2 regions of the Hydrogenophaga sp. UC242_50 genome follow, and region 2 is predicted to be linked to the other one. Evidence: riboswitches for the same ligand, from Rfam matches in the RefSeq annotation. Region 2 holds a riboswitch; the other holds the start of a gene.

Region 1 (6,128 bases), 2.0 Mb from region 2:
GGCCCACGAGGGCCCGGCGCTGCTGTTGGAGCGCGCGCCAGGCGGCATGGCGCTCGCCGAGATGGCTCGCCATGGGCGCGACGATGAAGCCTGCAACATCCTGTGTGCCGTGGTCGCCCGACTGCACGCGCCCCGGCCAGGGCCGCCACCGGCACTCACCGACTTGCCCACCTGGTTTCAAGGGCTGGAGGCCTGCGCGGCAGCAAGAGGCGGCATCTTCGCCACGGCCGCAGCGACCGCACGGGACTTGTTGGCCTCGGCGCGGGATGTCGGTGTGCTTCACGGGGACATCCACCACGGCAACGTCCTGGACTTCGGTCCACGCGGTTGGCTCGCGATCGACCCCAAGGGCCTGTGGGGCGAACGCGGTTTTGACTACGCCAACCTCTTCTGCAATCCCGACGCTGAGACCGCCACCTCGCCGGAGCGGTTTCTCCGCCGGCTGGAGGTGGTTGCCGCCTCGGCGGGTCTCGAGCGCAGGCGGCTGCTTCAATGGATCCTGGCCTGGGCGGGCCTTTCCGCTTGCTGGCATCTGGAGGACGGCTCCGCGCCGGACACGGCCTTGGCGATGGCCCACATGGCATCGGCCCATCTCTGAGCGGTCACGAGCACCGTTTCTTCTCCAGCCGCATGGCGCCCGAACAGGGCCGCTTCACAGGTCCTGTTCAGGCCCGCGCCAATGCCGTGAGAGGAGAGGCGCGGCTGAGGCGGTTCACGGGGTCACAAGCTCGAAACCTATAATTGTGGGGCTCACGCGCCAGGTGTGAGGCCGAATGGGGACGACCCCATCGGCATGGATTCAACCGCGAGGGACGGCCCCCGCACTGCTTGTGAAAGTGGTCGCCATGGTCAACGCCTCCCCCCTCCACCCACCCGCCGCGCGCGCGCGGCTCATCTCTCCAGCCACCTGGGCGCTTCTGCTCGGTGCATGGGTTGTGGTGGGGTTGTTCTCTTTTTACGGTTCCTCCTGGCTGGCCGCGCCACTCACACCCGGTGTCGCCGGCCTGAGCTTCGCCGTGCTGCTGGCGCACCATCGTGGCGGCATCGTTTGGTGTCGTGCATGAGGCGGACTACCTGGCGCACAAACTGGGCGAGCCGTACGGCACGCTCATCCTGACGCTGTCCATCGTGTCCATCGAGGTCATCCTGATTGCCTCGGTGCTCTTGGGTCCGGGGGAAGCTCCCACGATCGGGCGCGATTCCATTTTTGCCGTGTTGATGATCATCCTGAACCTCGTGATGGGGATCTGCCTGGCGGTGGGCGCTGCCCGGCATGGCGAACAGGAGTTCAATGCGCAGGGGGCGACGGCCTACCTGTCGATGATTGCCCTGTTGACCACGGTGGCCCTGGTGCTGCCCAAGTTCACCAGCACAGCGGGTGAATTCGGGCCTGAGCAGGCGATGGGCATCGGTGTCCTCACCGCGCTGCTGTACGCGGCCTTCCTGTGGAAGCAGATCGGCAGCCACAAGCGCCTCTTCGTTCAGCCCCCTCCCGGGGCGATGGTGGTGCGCCGCATGGAACGCACCTCCAGGGCGCCGACCGAGACCGAAAAGGCGGAGGGTTCTGTCCAGCAAAGCAGGAAGGATGTCTGGGTGCATTCGCTGCTGCTGCTGGCCATGATTGTTCCGATCGTTCTGCTGGGCCACCACCTGGCCGTCGTGCTCGACTACGGCATTGCGGCCGCGGGCGCGCCCGTGGCCGTGAGTGGCGTGCTCATCGCCCTGATCGTGTTCACCCCCGAGTCCTTGACCGCCGTGCGCGCGGCGCTGGGCAATGAGATGCAGCGGGCCGTCAACCTGTGTCTGGGTGCCTTTGTCTCCACCGTGGGGCTCACGGTTCCCGCGGTGCTGGCGATTGGCTTGTTGTACGACAAGCAGGTCGTCATGGGCATCTCCCACATGGACACGGCCCTGTTTGTGCGCACCGCCGTGCTGAGCATGCTCACCTTCAACGGCCAGCGCACCTCGGCGCTGCAGGGTTACATGCACCTCGCGCTGTTTGCCGTGTTCGCCGTGCTGTTGTTCTTTCCCTAGCCGCGCCATGGGCGGCCCACGGTGGATGCGGTCGAAACATCTGCGAACAGCATTTCAGCGGCCATGCGGGCAGACTATGGCCCATGAAAATCCTTGCCCTCGTCTTCTCCCTGAGCGCCGTGGCGTTCGCGCCCATCCCGGTGATGGCGCAGCAGACCCCCGCGAAGCCCGCCGCCAAGCCAGCGGCCAAACCCACCACCACGACCAAACGCGCGCCGCTGGCGCGCTCCGCGGCCAAGGCCGTGGAAGAAGTGACACCGATCGAAGAGGATTCCAGCGTGAACCTCACCGAAGCCGATCTCGCGGTCGCGCAGCGCGTGTACCTCGGCAACATCCCCTGCGAACTGGGCTCGGCTGTGGAGATCGTGCCCGCCAAGCGGCAGGGGTTCTTCATCGTGCAGGTGAAGAACATGCGCAACGCGCGGTACTACATGCACCCGGTGGAAAGCCGCACCGGTGCCATCCGGCTCGAAGACCCGAAGCGGGGCGCCATGTGGCTGCAGTTGGGCAACAAGTCCATGCTCATGAGCCAGCAACTGGGCAAGCGGCTGGCCGATGAATGCATGAGTCCCGAGCAGCTGACGCTGGCCGGTGAGATGAAGCGCAACCCGCCCAAGGGCCTGCTGGATCCGGTGGACCCCCCACCGGCCGCCGCGCCACCCACCCCGCCGGCCAACCCCAACTAGCCGCCGTCCACCTTGAGGCGTATATAATTCATATACGTTTCATATATAGGTGATGAATGGGGATCGTCAAGATTTCGGACCTGATGCACGAGAACCTGCGCGTGGCGGGGAATGCGCTGAGCAGGTCCATCAATGCGCAGGCCGAACACTGGATGCGGGTTGGCATGCTGACCGAGCTTCACCCGGCGCTGGACCACCGGGAGATCTGCCAGCTGTTGGTGCGGGCGGAACTCGCGGGGGGCCTGGACATCACCGTGGCGGCCGCGACCCCACCGGGCAAGTCCCGCACAGCCCCGGCGGGCCAGCGCTAGTGGCTCGCGGCATCACCATCAAGTCCGCCGAGGACATCGAGATGGCGCGGCGCGCCGGCAGGCTGGCCGCGGAGGTGCTCGGCATGATCGAGCCCCACGTCGTCCCCGGGGTCAGCACGGAGACGCTGGACCGGATCTGCCACGACCACATCGTGAATGTCCAGGGCGCCATCCCGGCCAACCTGGGGTACCACGGGTACCCCAAGACCATCCTCACCTCCGTCAACCAGGTGGTCTGCCACGGCATCCCCTCGCCCGACAAGCTGCTGAAGAAGGGCGACATCATCAACATCGATGTGGCCGTCAACCAGGACGGCTGGTTCGGCGACACCAGCCGCATGTACTTCGTCGGCACACCCAACGTGCTGGCCCGGCGTCTGGTGGAGACCACCTACGAAGCCCTGCTGGCCGGCATCCGGCAGGTCAGGCCCGGCGCGACGCTGGGGGACATTGGCGATGCCATCCAGTCCGTCGCCCATCGAGAGCACTTCAGCGTGGTGCGCGAGTACTGCGGGCACGGCATTGGCCGGATCTACCACGAAGAACCGAACGTGCTTCACCATGGCCGGCGCGGCGAGGGGCTCAGGCTGGAGCCGGGGATGGTCTTCACCATCGAACCCATGCTCAACGCAGGCCAGCGCGAGACCCGGACCTTGGCCGATGGGTGGACCGTCGTGACCAAAGACCGCTCCCTGTCCGCCCAGTGGGAACACATGGTGGCCGTCACGCCCGAGGGACACGAGGTGCTCACGCCCTGGCCGGGTGGCACGGGTGCCCGCGCACCGGTGTGACGCCCGGGTTTTGACCCTCTGATAGACTGCGACGCTCTGCGGGAGAGCGAGGCGTGTCGCGCCTCCGCCGAAGGCGCAAACTCCCATGATCGCTCAGGCCACCGGACCGCAGACACATTTCGCCGACTGGAGAGAGGCCGAGCCGCACCGCGCGCGCACCGGCACACCGAAGGGGCAGACTGCCGACGCAGTCGAAACTCTCAGGTAAAAGGACAGGGGGAGAGGCGCTTTCACCTGAGCCTTGCCCATGTTCTCCTTTCGAACCCCTTTCACGGCCCGGTTCTTCGCCGCGCTGGCCCTTGGCCTGTGCATCGGCGTTGCCCTCGGCGCCGCCCATGCCTTGCACCGCCTGTGGCAGCAGGTGCCCGAGGTTGGTCACCTGGCCCACTACGAACCGATGCTGCCCATGCGCATCCACGCCAGGGACGGCAGCCTGCTCGCCGAGTACGGCGAAGAGCGGCGCGAGTTCGTGCCGATCGAGCGCATCCCGTTGCGCATGCAGCAGGCCTTGCTGGCCATCGAGGACGCGCGGTTCCACGAACACGGGGCGGTGGACTACGCGGGCCTCGTTCGCGCGGCGCTCGGCAACCTCCTGGCCGGTGGGCACGCGCAAGGTGGCAGCACCATCTCCATGCAGGTCGCGCGGGTCTTCTTCCTGAGCCGGGAGAAGACCTACCGGCGCAAGGTCATGGAGATCATGCTGGCCTACAAGCTCGAATCGGTCTACAGCAAGGACAAGATCCTGGAGCTGTACATGAACCAGATCTACCTGGGCGAACGGGCCTACGGTTTCGCGGCGGCCGCATCGGTCTACTTCGACAAGACGCTCGACCAGCTCAGCGTCGCCGAGGCGGCCATGCTGGCCGGCCTGCCCAAGGCGCCCTCCGCCTACAACCCGGTCGCCAACCGCGAGCGCGCCACCGTGCGCCAGCAGCACATTCTCAAGCGCATGCGCGAGCTGGGGCATCTCGATGAGCCGGCCTATGAGCAGGCCCGCGCCGAGCCCCTGACCTTGGCGCTGAACCACCCGTCGACCGACCCGGCATCGGCCTACGCGGTCGAACAGGTTCGCAAGATGCTGGTGGAGCGTTATGGGGACGAGGCCTACTCGCGGGGCCTGGATGTGACCACCACCATCCACGTGGCCGAGCAGCGCGCCGCCACCCATGCCTTGCGCGCCGGCCTGTTGAATGCACAGCACCAGCGCGGCCCCGCGGGGCCGGAAGGCCATCTGAAGCAAGCCGTGCAGGCCGACGACCCGGCCGGCATCCGCCGGGCCCTCGCGCCCTACCGGGACAGTGGCGCCTTGCGCGTGGCGCACCGTGCTGGAAGCCTCGACCTCCGCCGGCATCACGGCCGCCCTGCGCGACGGCACCGTGATTCGCATTGCACGCCACACGCTGAGCCCGGGCAGCAGCGCGCTGCTCAAACCCGACGCACCGGCGCGCAGGCGCATCGAACCGGGTGCCGTCGTTCGTGTCGTGGCCGACACGGCCGGGCGCTGGCGGCTGACACAGCTGCCGCAGATGCAGGGCGCGCTGGTGTCCATCGATGCGAGGTCGGGTGAGATCCTGGCACTGGCCGGGGGCTTCGACTTTGCGTTCAACCAGTTCGACCACGCGGTGCAGGCGGTGCGCCAGCCGGGATCGACCTTCAAGCCCTTCGTGTTTTCCGCCGCGCTGGAAAAAGGCTATTTCCCCGGCACCCTGGTCGACGACACGCAGCGGCTGGTCACGCCCTCGGCGCGCGGCCGCAAGGCCTGGCGACCGCGCAACTACGGCAACCAGTACGAAGGCTTCATCACGGCCCGGCGGGCCCTGGCGCGCTCGAAGAACGTGGTGGCGGTCAACCTCATGGACGCCGCCGGCACGGAATATGTGCAGCAGTTCGCCACCCGTTTCGGTTTCGCGGCCGAGCTCAATCCTCCGATCCTGCCGCTGGCGCTGGGCGCGGGTGCGGTGACCCCGCTGCAGCTCACCGAGGCCTACGCGGTGTTCGCCAACGAAGGAGAACGGGTCGAGTCCCGCCTGGTGCTCAAGGTGAGCGAGCGCGGCGGTGCGGTGCTCTACGAAGCGCCGCCGGTGTCGCCCCGCGGCCAGGTGATCTCCCCACGCAATGCCTACGTGATGGACAGCATGCTGCGCGACGTGGTGCGGCACGGCACGGGGCGGCGAGCGAGCGCACTCGGGCGCGAGGACACAGCCGGCAAGACCGGCACGTCCAACGACGCACGCGATGCCTGGTTCGCCGGTTATTCATCGGGCGTCGCTTCGGTGGTGTGGATCGGGTACGACCAGTCGCGCAGC
Region 2 (6,128 bases):
TCGGCCCTGCCCAAAGCCACGCTGCACCGCATGCTGGGCACGCTGGTGCGCGAAGGCCTGCTGCGCCACGACAGCTACAACAAGACCTTCCTGCTCGGGTTCCGGTTGCTGGAACTGGCGCACGAGGTCTGGAGCGATTTCGATCTGCGCGTGGCGGCCCAGGACGAACTGGTGCGCCTGCGCAACGCGTTCGACGAAAGCGTGCAACTGGTGGTGCTCAGTGGCGAACAGATGGTGGTGGTGGCGCAGCGAGGACGCTGGCCGCGAACCGCAGGTCGCCTCCAAGGTGGGCATGCGCCTGCCCCTACACGCCAGCGCGGCCGGCAAGGCGATCGCGGCCTGCCTGGCGCCCGCGCAGCAGGCCCAGCTGTTGGCCGCCTCGCTGCTGGAGCGCTTCACCGAGCACACCATCGTGGACAACGAGGCGCTGCGGGCCGAGCTCGACCTCACCCGCGCACGCGGCTACGCGCTGGAAGTGGGTGAATACGACGCCGAGCGCGTGAGCGTGGCCGCGCCGGTGTTCGACTACGAGGGCCGCGCCATCGGGGCCGTGGCCGTGACGGCCAGCGCGGCGCAGCTGGATGCGCGGCGCGCGCACAGCCTGTCGGCCGAGCTGATCGGCGCGGCCCGCACCATCACGCACAGCGCGGCGGGCCAGCCGATGTCGCTGCTGGCGCACACCGAGCCCCCCGCGGCGCCCACGCCCGAGGTGCATGCCATCGGCGAGGCGCGGGCGCTGCTGGGCGAAGGCCCGGTCTGGTCGCCCCGCGACAACGCGCTGTACTGGGTGGACATCCTCGCGCCGGCCATCCACCAGCTCGACGCCGCCAGCGGGGTGCCGCGCGAAACACCGCTGGGCGCCATGGTGAGCATGGTCGTGCCCATGGCCTCCGGTGGTCTGCTGCTCGCCACGCCCTCGGGCCTGATGGCCATGGCGCCCGACTCGGGCCGCATGACCCTGTTCGCCCACCCCGAATCCGCCCGCCCGGGCAACCGCTACAACGACGGCAAGTGCGACCGGCGCGGCCGGCTGTGGGTCAGCTCCATGGACATGGGCGCCATGGCCAACCGGGGCAACCTCTTTCGCGTCGATCCGGATGGCAGCTGGGAGAAGGTCGACAGCGGCTTCACCGTGCCCAACGGCCTGGGTTTCAGCCCCGACAACACGCGGATGTATTTCACCGACACCTTCCGCAAGACCATCTACGAATACGACTTCGACCTCGCGGCCGGCCGCATCGCGAACCGCCGCCCCCTCGTGGTCTTCGGCGCGGGCGAAGGCAAACCCGACGGCCTGACGGTGGATGCCGAGGGCTGCCTCTGGGTGGCCGTGTGGGACGGCTGGGAACTGGCGCGCTTCGGCCCCGACGGCCGCGAGCTGATGCGGGTGCGCCTGCCGGTGCCACGGCCCACCAGCTGCTGCTTTGGCGGCGCCGACCTCGGCACGCTCTATGTGACCAGCGCTTCGGTGCGGCTGGGCTCGCAGGCGCTGGCCAGCGCACCGCTGTCGGGCGCGCTGTTTGCCCTGGAAGTGCCGGGCGTGCGCGGCCTGCCGGAAACCACGTTCGCCGGCTGAAACCGACCGCAGGCCGGTTACCTGCGCGGTGTTCACCGCGCCGTCACATGGGCTGTCCACAGTGCAGGCTCCGTGAACGACGCCGAGATGCCATGCTGAACAAGACCCAGAAGGGCCGCGCCGAGCTGCGACCCGGGCAACGCCAACTCGCGCAGCGCGAGCGCGCCCTGCTGCTGCTGGCCGATGGCCGCAAACCCGATGCCGAGCTGTTCGCCCTGTTCGAGGGCCAGGGCCCCACGCTCGCGGCCGACCTGATCTCGCGCGGCTACCTTGTGGACGAAGCACCACCGCCGCCCCGCACGCCGGCCAACACCCCGCCCACCGTCTCCGCCGACGCCTTTTCCGGCCCCCGCTCGCTCGCCAGCGCGCGCATGTTCCTGTTCGACCTGAGCGAGCGCATGTTCGCCCCGCGCGACAAGGCCATGGCCCAGCGCTACCGCGACGCCCTGCGCGAAGCGCGCGACGTGGGCGACATGCTGGCCGTCAGCCGGGCCATGATGGCCGACGTGGAGCGCCTGGCCGGCAGCGAACGCGCCGACGGCATCCGCGAGCGGCTGGCCCGCCTGCTGCCCGAATCGGCCCTGGAAACGCCCTGAAACACCGGCCCGCCGGACGCCGTGCGATACACTCGCCGGGTCAGGAGAGAAGCCGATCCGGTCCCCGGAGAAGGCTCGCCGAAGGCGCAGGCGGCACCGCACACCGGGTGCCCTGAACGCTCAGGCAAAAGGACTGGCAAACACGGGCCGCGAGGCCGGTGTACCCCCCTGGAGAGAGGCCGTTCCTCGAAGCGGCCCACCGAAGGAGCAAGCGCGGCATCGCCCGCGTGAATCTCTCAGGTAAAGCGGACAGTGGGGCAGCGCACGGATGAACCGTGTTTCGCCCCACCGGGGCCTGCCCCCTTGCCTGAAAGCCTCTGCCGTGCCCGCTGCCGCCGCCCCGCTTCTCCAGACCCCGCTGCACAAGCTCCACGTCGAACTGGGCGCCCGCATGGTGCCCTTCGCCGGCTACGACATGCCGGTGCAGTACCCCACCGGCCTCATGGCCGAACACCACCACACCCGCAAGGCCGCCGGCCTGTTCGACGTCTCGCACATGGGCCAGCTGCGCCTGGTCGGGCCCGACGCCCCCGCCGCCTTCGAGACGCTCATGCCGGTGGACGTGATCGACCTCGGCGTGGGCAAGCAGCGCTACGGCCTGCTGCTCAACGACGAGGGCGGCATCATCGACGACCTGATGTTCGTCAACCGCGGGCACGACCTCTTCGTCATCGTCAACGGCGCCTGCAAGGCTGGTGACATCGCGCACATCCAGGCGCGCATCGGCTCGCGCTGCGAAGTCATCCCCCTGCCCGACCGCGCCCTGCTCGCGCTGCAGGGCCCGCTGGCGGTGGACGTGCTGCAGCGCCTCGTGCCCGGCGTCGAAAAACTGATCTTCATGACCGGCTCGCCCTTCCAGTGGCACGGTGCCGACCTCTTCGTCACCCGCAGTGGCTACACCGGCGAAGACGGCTTCGAAATCTCCCTGCCCGGCGACCGCGCCGACCAGTTCGTGCGCACCCTGCTGGCCCAGCCCGAAGTGATGCCCATCGGCCTGGGCGCGCGCAACTCGCTGCGCCTCGAAGCCGGCCTGTGCCTCTACGGCAACGACATCGACACCACCACCACCCCGGTGGAAGCCGGGCTCAACTGGGCCATGCAGAAAGTGCGCCGCACCGGCGGCGCGCGCGCGGGCGGCTTCCCCGGCGCGGCGCGCGTGCTCGCGCAGCTCGACGGCAGCGAACCGCTGACCCGCAAGCGCGTGGGCCTGATCGCCCAGGAATGGGTGCCCGTGCGCGAGAACGTCGAACTGCAGAACACCAGTGGCGAGGTGATCGGCAAGACCTCCAGCGGCCTCATCGGCCCCAGCGCCAACAAGCCCATCGCCATCGGCTACGTCACACCCGAACACGCCGCCCTGGGCACGCCCGTGGTGGCGATGGTGCGCGGCAAACCCGTGCCCATGGAAGTCAGCGCCATGCCCTTCGTGCCCAACCGATACTTCCGCGGCTGATCTCACTTTTTTCGTTTCTTTTTTCAGGAGCTTTTTCATGACCACCAAGTACACCGAAGACCACGAATGGATCACCGTTGACGGCGGCATCGCCACCGTCGGCATCACCGTGCACGCGCAGGACGCGCTGGGCGACGTGGTGTTCGTCGACCTGCCCGAAGTCGGCAAGAGCTTCGCGCAAAAGGAAGTGGCCGGCGTGGTCGAGTCTGTGAAGGCCGCGGCCGACGTGTACATGCCCGTCAGCGGCGAAGTCACCGAAGTCAACGAAGCCCTGCGCGCCGACCCGTCGCTGCGCAAACACCGACCCGCTCAAGGCCGGCTGGTTCTTCAAGGTCAAGCTCTCCGACCCGGCCCAGGTCGACGCCCTGCTGGACGAGACCGCCTACAACACCTTCGCCAACGCCTGATCCGCCTCTTCTCCCGCCGGAGCCTTCCATGCTGATGCCCTCTGTCAAACCCCTCGGTGAACTCGAAAACCCGTCAGAATTCGTGGCGCGCCACATCGGCATCGGCCAGGCCGACGAGACCCACATGCTCTCGGTCATCGGCGAGGCCTCGCGCCGCGCGCTGATCGACGGCATCGTGCCGCGCAGCATCGCGCGCAGCCAGGGCATGCAGCTGCCACCGGCCGTCACCGAGGCCGCGGCGCTGGCCGAGCTCAAGGCGCTGGCGCAGAAGAACAAGGTGTTCAAGAGCTTCATCGGCCAGGGTTACCACGGCACGCTCACGCCCGGCGTGATCCTGCGCAACGTGCTGGAGAACCCCGCCTGGTACACCGCCTACACGCCCTACCAGGCCGAGATCTCGCAAGGCCGCATGGAAGCCCTGGTCAACTTCCAGACCATGGTGAGCGACCTCACCGGCATTGCCATCGCCAACGCCTCCATGCTCGACGAAGCCACCGCCGCCGCCGAGGCCATGACCCTGGCCAAACGCTCGGTGAAGAGCAAGGGCAACACCTTCATCGTCTCGGGCGACGTGCACCCGCAGATCATCGAAGTGGTGCAGACCCGCGCCAAACCCCTGGGCCTCACGGTGAAGATCGCGATGTCGGGCGAGGAATGGGCCGCCATGCTGTCGGACGGCGACTACTTCGCCGCCTTCACCCAGTACCCCGCCTCCAGCGGCTGGCTGCACGACTGGACCAAGGACGCCGCCACCGTGCACGGCAAGCAGGCCGCCTTCATCGTCGCCGCCGACCTGCTCGCGCTCACCCTGCTCAAGCCCCCGGGCGAGATGGGCGCGGACATCGTGGTCGGCACCACGCAGCGCTTCGGCATGCCCATGGGCGCGGGCGGCCCGCACGCCGGCTACATGGCCTGCCGCGACGAATTCAAGCGCTCGCTGCCGGGCCGTCTGGTCGGCGTGAGCGTGGACGTGCACGGCCAGCCCGCCTACCGCCTCGCGCTGCAGACGCGCGAGCAGCACATCCGCCGCGAAAAAGCCACCAGCAACATCTGCACCGCGCAGGTGCTGCCCGCTGTGGTTGCCAGCATGTACGCCGTGTACCACGGCCCGCAGGGCTTGAAGCGCATCGCCAACCGCGTGGCCGCCTACACCGCCATCCTTGCCAGCGGCCTGGAGCAACTCGGTCACCGCGACACCCACCACGGCGAACAAGGCGTGTTCGACACCCTCGCCCTGCACACCAAGGACCAGACCGACGCCCTCATGGCCCGCGCCGTGGCCCATGGCGCCAACCTGCGCAAGGCCTGGGGCGAGTACCTCATCGTCTCGCTCGACGAAACCACCACCCGCGACGACATCGCCCTGCTCTGGAAAATCTTCGCCAAGGACGGCCAGGCCCTGCCCGTCTTCGACACCTTCGAAAAAGGCGTGGAGCCACTCATCCCCGCCGAACTGCGCCGCACCAGCGACTTCCTCACGCACCCGGTGTTCAACACCCACCACAGCGAAACCGGCATGCTGCGCTACATCCGCGCGCTGTCCGACAAGGACCTCGCGCTCGACCGCAGCATGATCCCGCTGGGCTCCTGCACCATGAAGCTCAACGCCACCAGCGAGATGATCCCCATCACCTGGCCGGAGTTCGCCAACATGCACCCCTTCGCCCCGGCCGACCAGCTGCAGGGCTACCAGCTGCTCGACGAACAGCTGCGCGCCTGGCTCTGCCAGGCCACCGGTTACGCCGGCATCAGCCTGCAGCCCAACGCCGGCTCGCAGGGCGAATACGCCGGCCTGCTGGTGATCCAGGCCTACCACGCCTCGCGCGGTGAAAGCCACCGCAACATCTGCCTCATCCCCAGCAGCGCGCACGGCACCAACCCCGCCAGCGCGCAGATGGTGGGCATGCAGGTCGTCGTCACCAAGTGCGACGACAACGGCAACGTGGACATGGCCGACCTCCAGGCCAAGTGCGAACAGCACAGCGCCCACCTCGCCGCCGTGATGATCACCTACCCCAGCACCCACGGCGTGTTCGAGACCACCGTGAAGGAACTCTGCGCGCTGGTGCACCAGCACGGCGGGCGCGTCTACGTGG

Evidence for each region. A riboswitch is a leader RNA that binds a small molecule or an ion and turns the genes downstream of it on or off. The one in region 2 is predicted to bind glycine.
Region 1: another riboswitch for glycine. It lies ahead of ACFJGX_RS03910 (transglycosylase domain-containing protein); the one in region 2 lies ahead of gcvT (glycine cleavage system aminomethyltransferase GcvT).

The regions. Positions count from the first base shown of each region.
Region 1 covers NZ_CP170553.1:758,962-765,089, reverse strand. Annotated here, with positions in the region: gene ACFJGX_RS03935 (aminoglycoside phosphotransferase family protein) at 1-598, shown strand, start outside; partial or broken gene ACFJGX_RS03930 (calcium:proton antiporter) at 846-2,034, shown strand; gene ACFJGX_RS03925 (hypothetical protein) at 2,118-2,720, shown strand; gene ACFJGX_RS03920 (ParD-like family protein) at 2,777-3,031, shown strand; gene map (type I methionyl aminopeptidase) at 3,031-3,822, shown strand; glycine riboswitch at 3,852-3,941, shown strand; partial or broken gene ACFJGX_RS03910 (transglycosylase domain-containing protein) at 4,070-4,714, shown strand; partial or broken gene ACFJGX_RS03905 (hypothetical protein) at 5,121-5,288, shown strand; partial or broken gene ACFJGX_RS03900 (penicillin-binding transpeptidase domain-containing protein) at 5,222-6,128, shown strand, end outside.
Region 2 covers NZ_CP170553.1:4,101,317-4,107,444, forward strand. Annotated here, with positions in the region: gene ACFJGX_RS20885 (SMP-30/gluconolactonase/LRE family protein) at 293-1,576, shown strand; gene ACFJGX_RS20890 (hypothetical protein) at 1,669-2,172, shown strand; glycine riboswitch at 2,204-2,318, shown strand; glycine riboswitch at 2,331-2,435, shown strand; gene gcvT (glycine cleavage system aminomethyltransferase GcvT) at 2,441-3,625, shown strand; partial or broken gene gcvH (glycine cleavage system protein GcvH) at 3,663-4,032, shown strand; gene gcvP (aminomethyl-transferring glycine dehydrogenase) at 4,061-6,128, shown strand, end outside.